One region of the Bacillus sp. YC2 genome, then DNA from elsewhere that is predicted to be linked to it. Evidence: predicted binding sites of a transcription regulator. Region 1 holds the regulator's gene; each other region holds the start of a gene.
What was found. Region 1 encodes LexA, which represses DNA repair genes until DNA is damaged. Its sites were predicted from a motif close to CGAACATATGTTCG; they were not measured.
Positions count from the first base shown of each region.

Region 1 (3,463 bases):
CGTAGCTGCTTACGTTCATGAGAAAAATCCACAATATAATAAATGAAATGCCGAAATCGGCGATAACTGAGGTGAAATTGTTTGTTCTCGGAAGAACCATGCAATCACCGGCAAAATAAGTGATTAAACTTAAGAGCAATGTAATAAACAGTACGTTTAAAAAGGATACTTGGTACATACGGTCCAAAATTACATACAGCAATGCTAGAGTGAATGTCGTTTTAGAGGCGAAAGCAATCAAGTGTTTCATTTAAACCACCTTCGTTATGAGGTTTCGGCTGAAATGCCGATTCGTTTACATTTGCGGCAAGTCTTTTGCGGTTTCCGCCGCCTGCATATCAAGGCCGATTTGCCGTGTTATATCGTATGACTGATAAAAACCTTTTTCAGTCATATAATTGTAAATCTGCTCATGCGTATCAATGGCATCATGTAAATACTGCTGGAGCGTTTCCCGCACTTCAGGAGTAGCAGATTCGGTTATGGCAGCTGCAATGTTTCTGACGGCAGCCTTTGCCGTGATTAAAAAATCGGTCGCAATCACTTGTTCAGTCATGCTGCCCATACCGACAAGTTTCTGAAAAAACTCATTCAAGCGTCTCACCTCTTCCGGCCAATAAATGCTTCAGCTGATCAATCTGTGTTCTTGTGTTCGCAGCATCCTGTTCTAATATCGCTTTTAAAGCATCATCCTGAACAAGCCCGGTCATCGTGGACGATTTTGTCAGGCAAAGATTTTTAAAAACAAGCAGTTCGTGAAGCTCTAATGTCTCATGAAGCCCATTCAAAATCTTCATCCCTTTCGTTTAGCACTATTAAAACGTATTGTAAGCAAAACTGAATGGTTTAAACTGGTATTTTGTGGGCGGATGGTGTATTTTTTGTAAAATGTGAATAGACCTGATAAAAACCGAAAGTTAAAATACGTAAAAAAGGGGGGGCATTGAAAAAAATATGGATAGTAATTGCTGTTTTTTTGTCTTTTTTGCGGAATACAGTCTGTTAGTGCCGCTACAACTGACTTTGAATTGAAAACGAGTTTTACATTGGATGGAGATGCTAAGGAGTTTTACATTGGATGGAGATGCTAAGGAGTTTTATATTGATGACCCCGGGACTGTTACAGCTGACGATTATTTTTTAGGATACAAGTTCACAATTTTGAATAGCTCTTCATGCGGGTTAAATACGAAGCGAACGAAATTTTTATACATTAAGTGCTAAAATCTTCAGCGGCAGCTGGTTAAACCTCAGTGCTGAGGATAAAAAATGATTGATCCATACCATAAATACAGAATATTAATCGAAAGCGCTTCAAACCTTTGTGAACCAGCACATATAAAAGGATTTTACGGCGCGGGATATTATCATTTTGATTAAAAAAACGAACTCCGCTGTTTGTAAACAATGCTTCGGTGATTAGATACTTATTGTACTATGTACTAAATTTTCATATTTAAAAATATTCGCCGCTCAATAAAAACTGCATAAAACATTGATGATTCCCCCGATCAAATCAATAAAGACTGCACCTCGGTAAAAAAGTTTCCTTCAAGAAACATTATTAGTTGATTTCAAAACCAAAATGTTGGATAATAAGGATGTAAGCATGATGTAAGTTTTTCCTCCTTAGCAGGTTCGTTTCCAAGCCAGGACGAACCTGTTTTTTATACAATGAAAAACCCCTTTTCAAAAAAGGGGTTTTTAAAATAATGTAAGTTTAATAGAATCAATGAACGGTTCTGAATACGCCGATGACTTTTCCGAGAATACTTACATTTTGCAGGATAATCGGTTCCATCGTCGGATTTTCCGGCTGCAGACGCACGTAATTCTCTTCTTTATAGAAGCGCTTGACCGTCGCTTCATCATCTTCAGTCATAGCCACGACGATTTCTCCGTTATTCGCCGTATTTTGCTGTTTGACAATGACGTAGTCTTTGTCAAAAATGCCGGCGTCAATCATACTTTCACCCATAATTTCTAACATAAACACATGTTCACCCGGGGGAACCATGCGATCCGGAAGAGGGAAATATTCGTCGATATTTTCAACGGCCGTAATCGGCATTCCAGCTGTTACTTTTCCGATAACGGGAACGTTTACGACCTGGCTTTTCGGTATTTGAACTTCTTCTTCATCCAATACCTCTATCGCCCTCGGTTTAGTAGGATCCCGTCTGATCAGACCTTTTGTCTCCAACCGCGCCAAATGCCCATGGACGGTTGAACTGGAGGCCAGTCCTACAGCTTCTCCAATCTCTCTTACAGAAGGCGGATACCCTTTAGTTTTGACTTCTTCTTTAATAAATCGCAGGATATCAAGTTGCCTTTTTGATAGCTTCGTCATTTTTCGCACCTCAAAACGTCGATTTTAAGTAGATTATAGCATGATTTTCCTGACAGTACAAACATAGGTTCGAAAAAAACGATTGACAGAAACGTTTGTTCGTATATACTGAGTGATATGAAAAGCGAACAAACATTCTTATTGGAGGTTGTTTTGATGGCTAAAGAATCTATCATATTTGTCGGTCTGTTCACTGCGATTTTAGGCGCTGCTATTTTACTTGTCTCTTGTGCGGGCAGCGATCAAGGGCTTGGCCAGTATGTTAAAATAAAAGTTCAGGACGGCGATACACTGTGGTCACTTGCAGATCATGTGGCTGAGAAGAAAAAGATCGATAAAGAGGATTTCATTGAATGGGTGACGGAGAATAACCATCTCCAAACCGCTGATATAAAACCGGGAGACGAGCTGATTCTTCCTTTGAAGAAGGAGCATCCGGCCGCGTATCAGCTGGCAATCGTCAAATAGAGAGGACAGAGAGAAATGAAGGCGCTCATTTATGCCCGTGTAAGCACAAACAAAGAACAGCAGCAAACGTCTTTAAAAAGACAAGAAGAGGAGCTTAGTGAGATCGCAGCAGCAAACGGCATGGAAGTCGTAAAAGTCATTTCTGAAAAAGCCAGCGGTTATGAAATGGACCGTGACGGGGTATTTGAAATGCTTGATGAAATTAAAAAATCAGACATTGATGCGATATTGGTGCAGGACGAAACAAGGCTCGGCAGGGGAAATGCCAAAATCGCGCTTTTGCACTGTATCTATAGGGAAAGCGTAAAAATTTATACGACAGCCCATAAAGGAGAACTTGAACTTTCAGAAGCCGATTCGATGGTGCTTGAAATAGTCAGTATTGTTGAGGAATATCAAAGAAAGATTCATAATATGAAAATCAGGCGCGGTATGAAAAGAGCGGTCAAAAACGGCTATAAACCTGAGCGGAACTTAAAAAACAGACATGAAAACAGCGGGAAAGATAAGATAGAGGTCCCTATTTCAGAAATTGTCCGGCTCAGAGCCAATAAGCTCACCTTTGCAGAGATCGCAGCCACCTTAAGAGGTTTCGGCTATGATGTGTCAAAAGCCACGGTTCACCGGCGCTTTCAGGAATATACA
Region 1 is NZ_JAHXDO010000011.1:35,451-38,913, forward strand. It holds gene KY305_RS16085 (YndM family protein) at 1-250, opposite strand, end outside; gene KY305_RS16090 (spore coat protein) at 296-595, opposite strand; gene KY305_RS16095 (hypothetical protein) at 588-797, opposite strand; gene lexA (transcriptional repressor LexA) at 1,730-2,350, opposite strand; gene yneA (cell division suppressor protein YneA) at 2,507-2,818, shown strand; gene KY305_RS16110 (YneB family resolvase-like protein) at 2,834-3,463, shown strand, end outside.

Region 2 (3,463 bases), on a different contig from region 1:
TTGACCGCGTCCTGAAGCCCTGCATTCAGTCCTTGCCCGCCGGCGGGAAAATGAATGTGCGCCGCATCCCCCGCCACCAAAATCCGGCCGGAGCGGTACGGCTCGGCCTGCCGCTGCGCATTTCCAAACCGTGACATCCACACAGTATTACTCAGACCGAAATCCGTTCCGCATATCCGGCGGAGGTCTTCCTTCAGCTCATTTTCGGTGACCGGTTCATCTTTCCGTTTTTGCGGCAGGTGCGGGGAGACGATAATGACACGGTAAAGACCGTCCGGCAGAGGAACAATGACAGCTGCCCCCTGTTGGCCGCACACTGAAAAAAATGCTGACTCAGGCGGATTCTTCAACACGGCATCGCCGAGAGTTCCTAATATGGTGGCATCGGTGCCCGGAAAAGCAATGCCCGCCTGTTTCCGGACGATGCTCCCCGCTCCATCCGCGCCGACGGCATACAAGCTGTGAAGCGTGCGGATACCGTTTTCATCTCGGAATACCGTCTGCACCCCGCCATCAGTTTGTGTAACAGCCAGCGCTTCAGCCCCGCGGATGATGTCAGCGCCTAAGCCTATCGCATACTCCTCCAAAAGCCGCTCTGTATCTGCCTGAGGCAGCATCAATGAATAGTTTTGCTTTGAATCCAGCACAGAAAAGTCCAGGCGGGCATCCAGCATAGAAAAATGACCGGCAGACTGTTTCGTTCCTTTATCCAAAAAGCGCTCCAATATGCCTCTCATCGCAAAAAGCTCCAGCGTACGCGGGTGCAGGGCAAGCGCTTTTGAATAGGGCACTGTTTTCTTCAAACGTTCAATGACAGTCGTTTTCACCCCGGCAAGCGTGAGTTCTGACGCAAGCATAAGCCCGACCGGCCCTCCCCCGATAATGACAGCCTGTGTATTCATACTATCAGCTCCTCTTCCTATTTTGTTACTCACGTAACAAAAATCTTAAAAATAAAACGCGTATAATTTTGTTGCACACGTAACAATTTTGATTATAATCTTTTTTCTGCACGTTGGCAATCATTTCCGAAAAAAGACGCCCTTCATTTGGCGTCTGATTCATTAATGACCCCGACAATATTTTTATCCTTAATCGGGCCGAAATGGCGGCTGTCGAGGCTGTATATGCGGTTGTCACCGACGACAAAATATTGTCCCTTCGGTATCTTTTTCTGACCTGTCGTCTCCTTCAATGTATAATCACCGGTCACATGGCTCCCGGAAGACAGCGATGACTTCAATGGTTTCAAAAACGGCTCTGCCACACGTTTTCCGTTTACATACAGCTGATCGTCCCTGTATGCAATCGACTCGCCGGGCAGACCGATGACACGTTTGATCAGCACTTTGTGATGCGGGCCTTTAAACAAAACAATATCGAAGCGGCGGATTGTTTTGTAACGATGGGAAAACTTGTTGACCATCAGCTCATTTCCTTGTTTAAAGGTCGGATTCATACTGATTCCTTCGACTTTATAATCAATAAAAATGGCATTTTTTAATTGTATGGCCAAAACAACGATAAGCACGCCGACTATAAACCAAAACCGTTTTTTCAAGATTCTTGTCTCCCTCCGTCTTTCTCATGCTGACTGATTCTTGTGTGTAAACGCCGCTCGATACGCTTTCCGGCATACCACAGCCCTGCGATCACCGCGATCGCAATCACCATCCGGACGGGCTGTGTGATGAGCGCGTGAAGATCATATCCGATAAAGCTGATCATAAAGATCATGACCAATTTCCCCATGGCAGCGGCGGAGATAAACTGCAGCGCACCCACCCGTGACAGGCCGGCAACGACATGCACCGCGGCTGAAGGCGTGAAGGGAAAGCACAGTAAAATAAACAGCGGGCCGAATCCATGGCGCTCCACCCAAAGCATCATCTTTCTTACTGATTGATGTCTGCGGATGAAACCGAAAGCCCTTTTCTGACCGAAGCGGCGGACGCGAGTTTGTCTACCCTTATTCTACACATTATCTCCAAAAAACGAAAATGTTTACGAGATTTTCTGACTTGAAACATGGCGTAAACGAGTATAGAATAAAAAACGAGAACAAACGTTCCCATTTAAGAAAGAAGGAGTATTTTATGCCTAACATTCAGAACGGCACCAGCGATCTCATCGAACGGGGGCTGTTTTTACCCATGGCTGTCACCATCCTGAACCGGGATCTTGAAACGCTTGACTCGTGCCCGTTCAAATTAAAACAACCCTATAAACAGCTTATCAGCTGCTCTTTAAAATTAGCACAAAAGGATTTGATTGATGTTCGAAAAGAGTTAAGAAAGCGTAAAATTAAAATGCATGAGGCCGAAAGAGATGAAGCATTTACTCTTTATGTCTGCACCGTAAACGGCTATGAAGAGAAACGTCGCTATTTCAACCCGAGAATACGGGAACAGGTAACCGCCTTGGTGGAGTTTTATCTGTTTGCCGCTAAAACTTGAAAAGCAGTACGGACTGCTTTTACTTTCCCTTCGATAAATTTCAGACTATTCACACTATACATTCGACACGATTTTATTTATAATTCGGGACACGCTGTTTTCTATTAAAAGGAGGAATGTTATGAAACTGATTCATTTTCTTGCTGCCCTGCCCTTTTTCGGAATTCTTGCCGGCATCCCATTTGCCAATCGGGTGACCCCTTATCTTTTCGGCATGCCTTTCATCCTCGCGTATGTTGTCATATGGGCGGTGCTGACTTCTGTGCTGATGGCGGCTGTTTACAAACTGGACAAGGAAAACAAGGCGGGTGAGACGGAATGAGCGCAGCATTTTTCGTGATGGCCGCCGTGCTCTTATTTTGTGTATATCTTGGAATCCGCGCCCGAAAAGGCAAGGATATGGACCTTGAACAATGGACGGTCGGCGGCCGCGGCTTCGGCACGCTGTTTGTCTTTTTATTAATGGCGGGAGAAATTTACACGACCTTCACGTTTCTCGGCGGAAGCGGATGGGCTTACGGAAAAGGAGGCCCCGCCTTTTATATCATCGCTTACGGCTGCCTCGCTTACATTTTGTCGTATTGGCTTTTGCCGGCAGTCTGGACCTATGCCAAAAAACATAAACTGATGTCACAATCTGATTTCTTCATTTCAAAATATAAAAGTCCGCTCCTCGGTATTCTTGTGTCAATCGTGGGCATCATAGCCCTCATTCCCTACCTCGTCCTGCAGCTGAAAGGGCTCGGATTAATTGTTTCAGCCACATCCTACGGGCTGATTTCGCCGACCGCCGCAATCTGGATCGGAGCAGCATCCATCACGCTGTATGTCATGATTTCAGGTATTCACGGATCTGCCTGGATCTCAGTCGTCAAAGATATCATGATTTTAGGCGTCGTGTTATATTTAGGAATTTATTTGCCGATTCATTACTATGGCGGCTTTTCAGAGATGTTCAGAGAAATCGAAGCCGCAAAACCGGGTTTTCTCACCCTTCCTGAAACCGG
Region 2 is NZ_JAHXDO010000003.1:120,910-124,372, forward strand. It holds gene KY305_RS07305 (monooxygenase) at 1-902, opposite strand, end outside; gene lepB (signal peptidase I) at 1,046-1,561, opposite strand; partial or broken gene KY305_RS07315 (TVP38/TMEM64 family protein) at 1,558-1,953, opposite strand; gene KY305_RS07320 (YhjD family protein) at 2,097-2,456, shown strand; gene KY305_RS07325 (DUF3311 domain-containing protein) at 2,578-2,778, shown strand; gene KY305_RS07330 (sodium:solute symporter family protein) at 2,775-3,463, shown strand, end outside.
Region 2: a site for LexA is predicted at 2,059-2,072, ahead of KY305_RS07320 (YhjD family protein). Genes of this name have one in related genera too.

Region 3 (3,463 bases), on a different contig from region 1:
ATGCGTTCAGCTAAAACCGGAAAAAGCGCTTCTGTTTGTTCTGAAGGCGGCTGCTCCGCTACTTTTCTTTGTTTGGAAAAAATATGGCCCTGATGAAGCTTTACCCGCTCAATTTCCACACCCATTACAGGAAATGTTTTCACGCTCTGCTGCAGCCCGTATTCTAAAGCCGGAACGATGAGAGAGGCGAATAACGGGCTGACGGGTCCTTCGATATTGGCCTCCATATTCAGCCAAAAATCCTTCTGATCGAGAGGTGTAATCATAAATTCACGCTCCTCGTCAGCCGCTTTTTGATCCTGTTCTATTGTGGTAATCGGACGGGCCTGAAGCAGATACAGCTTGTTTTCGGCAATTCCGAATTCAAGATCAACGGGGTAGCCGTACAGCGCCTCCGTTTTTTTCGTCAGCTCGGCAAGCTCTTTAACCCTTTCGTCATCAAGGCAAAAGCGGCTTCTCATATCATCGCTCGTTTCCTTTTCCGCCACGCCTTCTGCTTGAGAAAATATAAACATTTCCTTTAATCCGATTTCTTTCTCAATCTGAAATGTCTCCTTATTGACGAGATACGTGTCGGGCGTCACGCTGCCGGAGACGATTGCTTCCCCGAGGCCGTAGCTCGCTGAGATCATGAGTTCTCCGTCATCATGCGTGACGGGGTTGCGGCTGAAAATGACGCCCGACACCTCTGACTCGATTAATCCCTGCACAACGACGCCCATTAACGGCTCCGTAATGTCATTTTGCATTTTCTCTTTATAACGGCTCACCCGGGCTGAGAAAAAGGAAGCCCAGCATTCTTTCACTTTTCCGAGAAACTCTTCCTCCGTTTTTATATTTAAATAGGTTTCGTACTGACCGGCGAATGAAGCGCCTTCCAGATCTTCAGACGCTGATGAGGAACGTACGGCCACCGAAGCATATGATTCTCTCAAATCATAAAACGATGCGGTCAGTTCATCTTTCAGCTCTTTAGAAAACGTGCCGTTAATGATAGCGCGCCCCATCTGTTCATCATCGTCCCGAAGCTGGTTGTCTTCTATAAAACGTGTCAGGGCATTCGTCTGAATGACAAAACCGTCGGGAACGGGCAGCCCGTTTTTCGTTAGTTTAATCAGATTCATCCCTTTTGCGCCGGCTAAGCGGCTGGATTCCTCAGCTTTATTAAAAAGTACTGAATACATGTGATATGACCCCCTTCTTTTGATCACTAAGAAAATGATAGTGAACACTATCATTCCATTGTAAAGAGAGAGGAAGAAACTGTCAAAGACACAAAGGCCTAATCCTCCTGCACCTTTTGGATGAATAAAGGTATAACGATTCATCTTGTTAATAGTTCAATTGATATACATTCATATTTTTCAGATGAATGATTGAAGATTGCTGAAAAAGGGTAATGTAATAATAGGGGAACGATTGTCCGATTCTTCATTTTTTACTATAATCAGATGAGATGAAGAATTCCCGAGGAGGGTTTTTGTGATTACAAAAGCCGTTTTTGCATTATGTTTCCCTTTTATGCTGGTCGTCCTTTTTACGCGGGTTACATTTAACCACTATGTGGCTATCGCTCTCACCGCCGCACTGCTTTTCGCATCCTACTTAAAAGGGTACACAGAAACGTATTTTATCGTTGGATTAGACGTGGTGTCTTTGGTGGCCGGCGGTTTGTACATGGCCAAAAAAGAAGCAGACAAAAAGAAAGATAATGCCTGACATAGTGAATATGAAATGTGAATGCCTGCTTTTACGCCATAAAAGCAGGTTTTTTATACAGAAATTAACTTGGTAAAAATAAACCATCGAACTTTAGTTCGTATTTTTAGTGATTTTTACCGTCATTGTGTTACTATATCAATAGGAAGATTTCGTAAAGAAACGGAGGCTTTTTTGTGAAAGATCGTTTTGAGTTAGTCTCGAAATACCAGCCCCAGGGAGATCAGCCGCAAGCGATTGAGAAGCTTGTCAAAGGCATTCAGGAAGGCAGAAAACACCAGACTCTTCTGGGAGCGACGGGAACGGGTAAAACCTTTACAGTGTCGAATCTCATTAAAGAAGTAAACAAACCGACACTTGTCATCGCCCATAATAAAACCCTTGCCGGACAGCTTTACAGCGAGTTCAAAGAATTTTTCCCGAACAACGCTGTTGAGTATTTTGTCAGCTACTACGATTATTATCAGCCGGAGGCGTACGTGCCTCAAACGGATACATTTATAGAGAAAGACGCAAGCATTAACGATGAAATTGATAAACTCAGGCACTCCGCGACATCCTCTCTCTTTGAACGGAGAGATGTCATTATTATCGCGAGTGTGTCTTGTATATATGGCCTCGGTTCGCCGGAAGAATACCGCGAAATGGTCGTTTCGCTCAGGACGGAAATGGAGATTGAACGGAACGAGCTGCTGAGAAAGCTTGTAGACATCCAGTATGCCCGCAATGACATCGACTTTCAGCGCGGGACGTTCCGTGTGCGCGGAGACGTTGTGGAAATCTTCCCGGCCTCCCGTGACGAACACTGCATCAGAGTCGAATTTTTCGGCGATGAAATTGAGCGGATCAGAGAGGTTGACGCGCTGACCGGAGAAATTCTCGGCGACCGCGACCATGTCGCGATCTTCCCTGCTTCCCACTTCGTCACCCGGGCCGAAAAGATGGAAAAAGCGATTGTAAACATTGAGCAAGAGCTTGAGGAGCGCCTGAAAGTCATGCATGAAAACGGCAAGCTCCTTGAAGCGCAGCGTCTGGAGCAGCGGACGAGATATGACCTTGAAATGATGCGGGAAATGGGTTTCTGCTCCGGCATTGAGAACTATTCGAGACATTTAACGCTCCGTCCGGCAGGCTCTACGCCGTATACGCTGCTTGATTATTTCCCCGACGACTTTATGATTGTCGTTGACGAATCACATGTGACGATTCCGCAGGTGCGCGGCATGTTTAACGGTGACCAGGCAAGAAAGCAGGTGCTTGTGGATCACGGCTTCCGCCTGCCGTCCGCGCTTGATAACCGTCCGCTTCGATTCGAGGAATTTGAAAAGCACATGCACAATATCGTTTATGTATCGGCTACGCCGGGACCGTACGAAATCGAACATACACCGGAAATGATCGAGCAGATCATCAGACCGACGGGGCTTCTTGATCCTATCATTGAAGTCCGTCCGATTGAGGGGCAGATTGATGATTTGATCGGCGAGATTCAGACGAGAATTGAACGGAATGAACGAGTGCTCGTCACGACGCTGACGAAAAAAATGTCAGAGGACCTGACCGATTATCTGAAGGAAATCGGCATTAAAGTCAATTACCTGCATTCCGAAATTAAGACGCTGGAACGGATTGAAATCATTCGGGATCTCCGTCTCGGCAAACACGATGTGTTAATCGGAATCAACCTGCTGAGAGAAGGGCTTGATATACCGGAAGTGTCGCTTGTCGCCATTTTGGATGCGGA
Region 3 is NZ_JAHXDO010000001.1:410,012-413,474, reverse strand. It holds gene KY305_RS02055 (PEP/pyruvate-binding domain-containing protein) at 1-1,184, opposite strand, end outside; gene KY305_RS02050 (CsbA family protein) at 1,483-1,719, shown strand; gene uvrB (excinuclease ABC subunit UvrB) at 1,896-3,463, shown strand, end outside.
Region 3: a site for LexA is predicted at 1,807-1,820, ahead of uvrB (excinuclease ABC subunit UvrB). Genes of this name have one in related genera too.

Region 4 (3,463 bases), on a different contig from region 1:
CACAGCCCGCGTCACGATCCGCCCTCTCGGCGTTCTTTGAAGAAATCCGATTTGCAGAAGGTACGGTTCGTATACGTCCTCTATTGTATGCGGTTCTTCGCCGATTGTCGCGGAAATCGTGTCAAGCCCTACAGGACCTCCGTTGAATTTTTCAATCATACCCATTAAAAGCTTGTGGTCAATATGGTCAAGGCCGAGCGCGTCAACTTGAAGACGCTCAAGCGCATCGTGAGCAATTTCTTCTGTAATGCGGCTGTCGCCTAACACTTGGGCAAAATCTCTGACCCTTCTGAGGAGCCGGTTTGCGACCCGCGGCGTTCCCCTTGAGCGCCTGGCAATTTCTAAAGCAGGCGCTTTTTCTATATCCACTTCAAATACCTCTGCCGTTCTCGAAACGATATCTGTCAGCTCTTCCTGCGTATAATATTCAAGACGCGACAGCACCCCGAACCGATCTCTGAGCGGCGCCGTTAAAAGACCGACCCTCGTCGTTGCGCCTACCAGCGTAAAAGGCGGAAGATCGAGACGGACGGATCTGGCGGAAGGGCCTTTTCCAATAACGATATCGAGGCAGAAATCCTCCATCGCAGGATACAGCACTTCTTCGATTGAGCGGTTCAGTCTGTGAATTTCATCTATAAACAGTACATCACCCGGCTCAAGCGCCGTCAAAATCGCAGCTAAATCGCCGGGTCTTTCAATCGCAGGCCCTGACGTGGTCCGCATCTCTACGCCCATCTCATTGGCCACAATGGATGCAAGCGTTGTTTTCCCGAGCCCGGGCGGCCCGTATAAAAGAACATGATCAAGCGTTTCCTGCCTCATTTTTGCCGCATCGATAAACACGCGCAAATTTTCTTTTACCTTCTGCTGGCCGATGTATTGCGCGAGCCTTTGCGGCCTGAGGCTTTGCTCTATTATTGATTCATGGCTGTCTGCTTCACTTGAAACGAGCCGTTCATCCATGAACATCACCTTACTTTAATAGTTTTTGCAATGCTTTTTTCACATATTGATCTGTGGAAAGCGCCGTTTCCTCTTTTAAGTGAGGAAGCACTTTCTTAATCTCTTTCTCGGCATAACCGAGAACCCTGAGCGCTTCAAGCGCCTCGTCGAGCGCCGTCTCAGCCTCTTGTTTTTCAATGCGTTCTTCATGATTGAACAAGTTGTCGATCATTTCAGGCACTACATCGGCAAGCTTCCCTTTTAAATCCAGAATGATCTGCCGGGCCGTTTTTTTGCCGACGCCGGGAAACTTCACCAAAAAGGCTTCATCTTCCTGTTCAATCGCTTCAATGACCGCCCCCGGATCACCCGAACCGAGTATCGCAAGCGCCCCTTTCGGCCCGATGCCGGTGACGTTTAACAGCTTTGTGAAAAGCGCTTTTTCTTCACGCGTTGAAAAACCGTACAGGGAAAAGGCGTCTTCTTTAATATGATGGTACGTAAAAATGGTTTCTTGATTGCTTACCTTATAGATAAACGGATTCGGTGTGAAGATCTGATAGCCGATTCCGCCGTTTTCAATCACAATGTACTGGGGAGATACGTAATCAATCGTCCCCTTCACGAATTCAATCACACCTATTCACCTCTTTGACTGCTTTTCATTGTACCATAAAAACAGCCAAAGTCTTAAGAAAAGTTAACGTATGTTCGCTTTGCCTCCCTTCTCACGTCAGAAAAAAAAGACATGGGGAACATGTCTTACACAAAAGTCATCCGCTGTATGTCTTAATATGATCGATGACGCTCTCAAATTCTGCTTTTGTCCTGTACGGTATGCCGTTTTCCAAGTGTTTTTGCAAATGACTTTCCAGCCGTTCTAAATCAATCTGAAAGAAGGACTGGATCGGCTCCGCTAAAGAGTCGGGACGGCCGTGAAAAGTGGAAATGACGCCCCCGTCCGTGATGCCGATATATCCGTTGACTTTGCTGAGCGGAGAGATATCATCTACTTGTTTGCGGAACAGCACAAACCCTTTTTTCTGTTCAACAAGCGTCCATCCCGCATAGGCCGCCCAAAAATCCTCCATCGCCAAAACGGTTTCATCCGTATGTTCAATGCCGACATCTCCGTCTAAATAGACCCTTTCCAGCTGCACGTGCACCCGCAGCGGCCCGTAATGCTCGACTTCCGCTCCAAACGCGCGGGACTCCCCTGTAAAAAGGGCTGCGGCTGATAATATAAGCATAAACAAAAGACGTTTCATCAAAAACACCTCTTTATTCAATCAAACTCTTTATGCTAGTTTGACCAAAGATGCGGCGGCTTAACCATTCTTTCCTTTGCATCCGCAAAAAAGCAGCCCTCCCGTCCGAAGGCTGCCTTGCCATGCTATTTGCGCTTACCTGCAATCAGTTTCATTTGCTCGGCTGTCAGCTTGAGGTGATAGCCCCTGACGGTCAGATACGCTTCCCCTGCCCCGCAGCTTTGGTCATACTGGTTTGTTTTTTTCATTCCGGCCCCTCCGTCTCTTTCTTCTTGCTTTCATCTTATCAAGGCGATATGAAGGGCATTTTAAGGAAATGTAAAGAAATGGTGAAGATGGTTTTTTAATAATGAGGGAGAAAATATCCCAAAAAAATTGTGTAAATAGTCATACCGCTCCATAATCCAAATATACGACAAACAAGGGGGAATCTGATTGGCAGAGTTTACAGCAAGCTTAAACGGTATTTTATGGAGCACGCCCGTTATTTATATTTTGTTAGCCGTCGGCCTTATCTTTTCCATTTTGACCCGGTTTTTGCAAGTCCGGCATATAAAAGAGATGGTTCTTCTGATGTTTCAAGGAAAAAGCTCTGAAGCCGGCGTATCGTCATTTCAGGCATTATCTATTGCGCTTTCAGGGCGCGTAGGGACGGGGAATATTGCCGGCGTGGCAACAGCCATAGCATTCGGCGGTCCCGGCGCCGTGTTTTGGATGTGGGTCATCGCCTTTATCGGTTCAGCCAGCGCCTTTGTCGAGTCCACCCTCGCGCAAATTTATAAAGTAAAAGAAAACGGCCAGTACAGGGGCGGTCCTGCTTATTACATAGAAAAAGGAATCGGAATCAAATGGTTTGCCGTATTGTTCGCCTTTGCCGCACTCATTGCCATGGCTGTCCTGATGCCGGGTGTTCAATCCAATTCGATCGCGGAAGGAATAAATAACGCATTTGGCATCAGTCCCATTTTTACGGGCTGCTTCCTCGTGCTGCTGCTCGGTTTTATCATTTTCGGCGGAGTGAAACGGATCGCTCAGGCCGCGCAGATGATCGTTCCGTTCATGGCCTTGGGTTATATCCTTTTGTCACTTGTCATTATATTGATGAATATTACGGAGCTGCCTGCGGTTATCGCACTGATTTTCAAAAGCGCGTTTGCATTGGATTCTGCGTTTGGCGGACTCATCGGAATGGCGATTTCTTGGGGAGTGAAACGGGGAATCTATTCTAATGAAGCAGGGCAGGGAACAGG
Region 4 is NZ_JAHXDO010000004.1:55,982-59,444, reverse strand. It holds gene ruvB (Holliday junction branch migration DNA helicase RuvB) at 1-966, opposite strand, end outside; gene ruvA (Holliday junction branch migration protein RuvA) at 977-1,582, opposite strand; gene KY305_RS08560 (intercompartmental signaling factor BofC) at 1,719-2,213, opposite strand; gene KY305_RS19950 (hypothetical protein) at 2,339-2,461, opposite strand; gene KY305_RS08555 (alanine/glycine:cation symporter family protein) at 2,649-3,463, shown strand, end outside.
Region 4: a site for LexA is predicted at 1,646-1,659, ahead of ruvA (Holliday junction branch migration protein RuvA). Genes of this name have one in related genera too.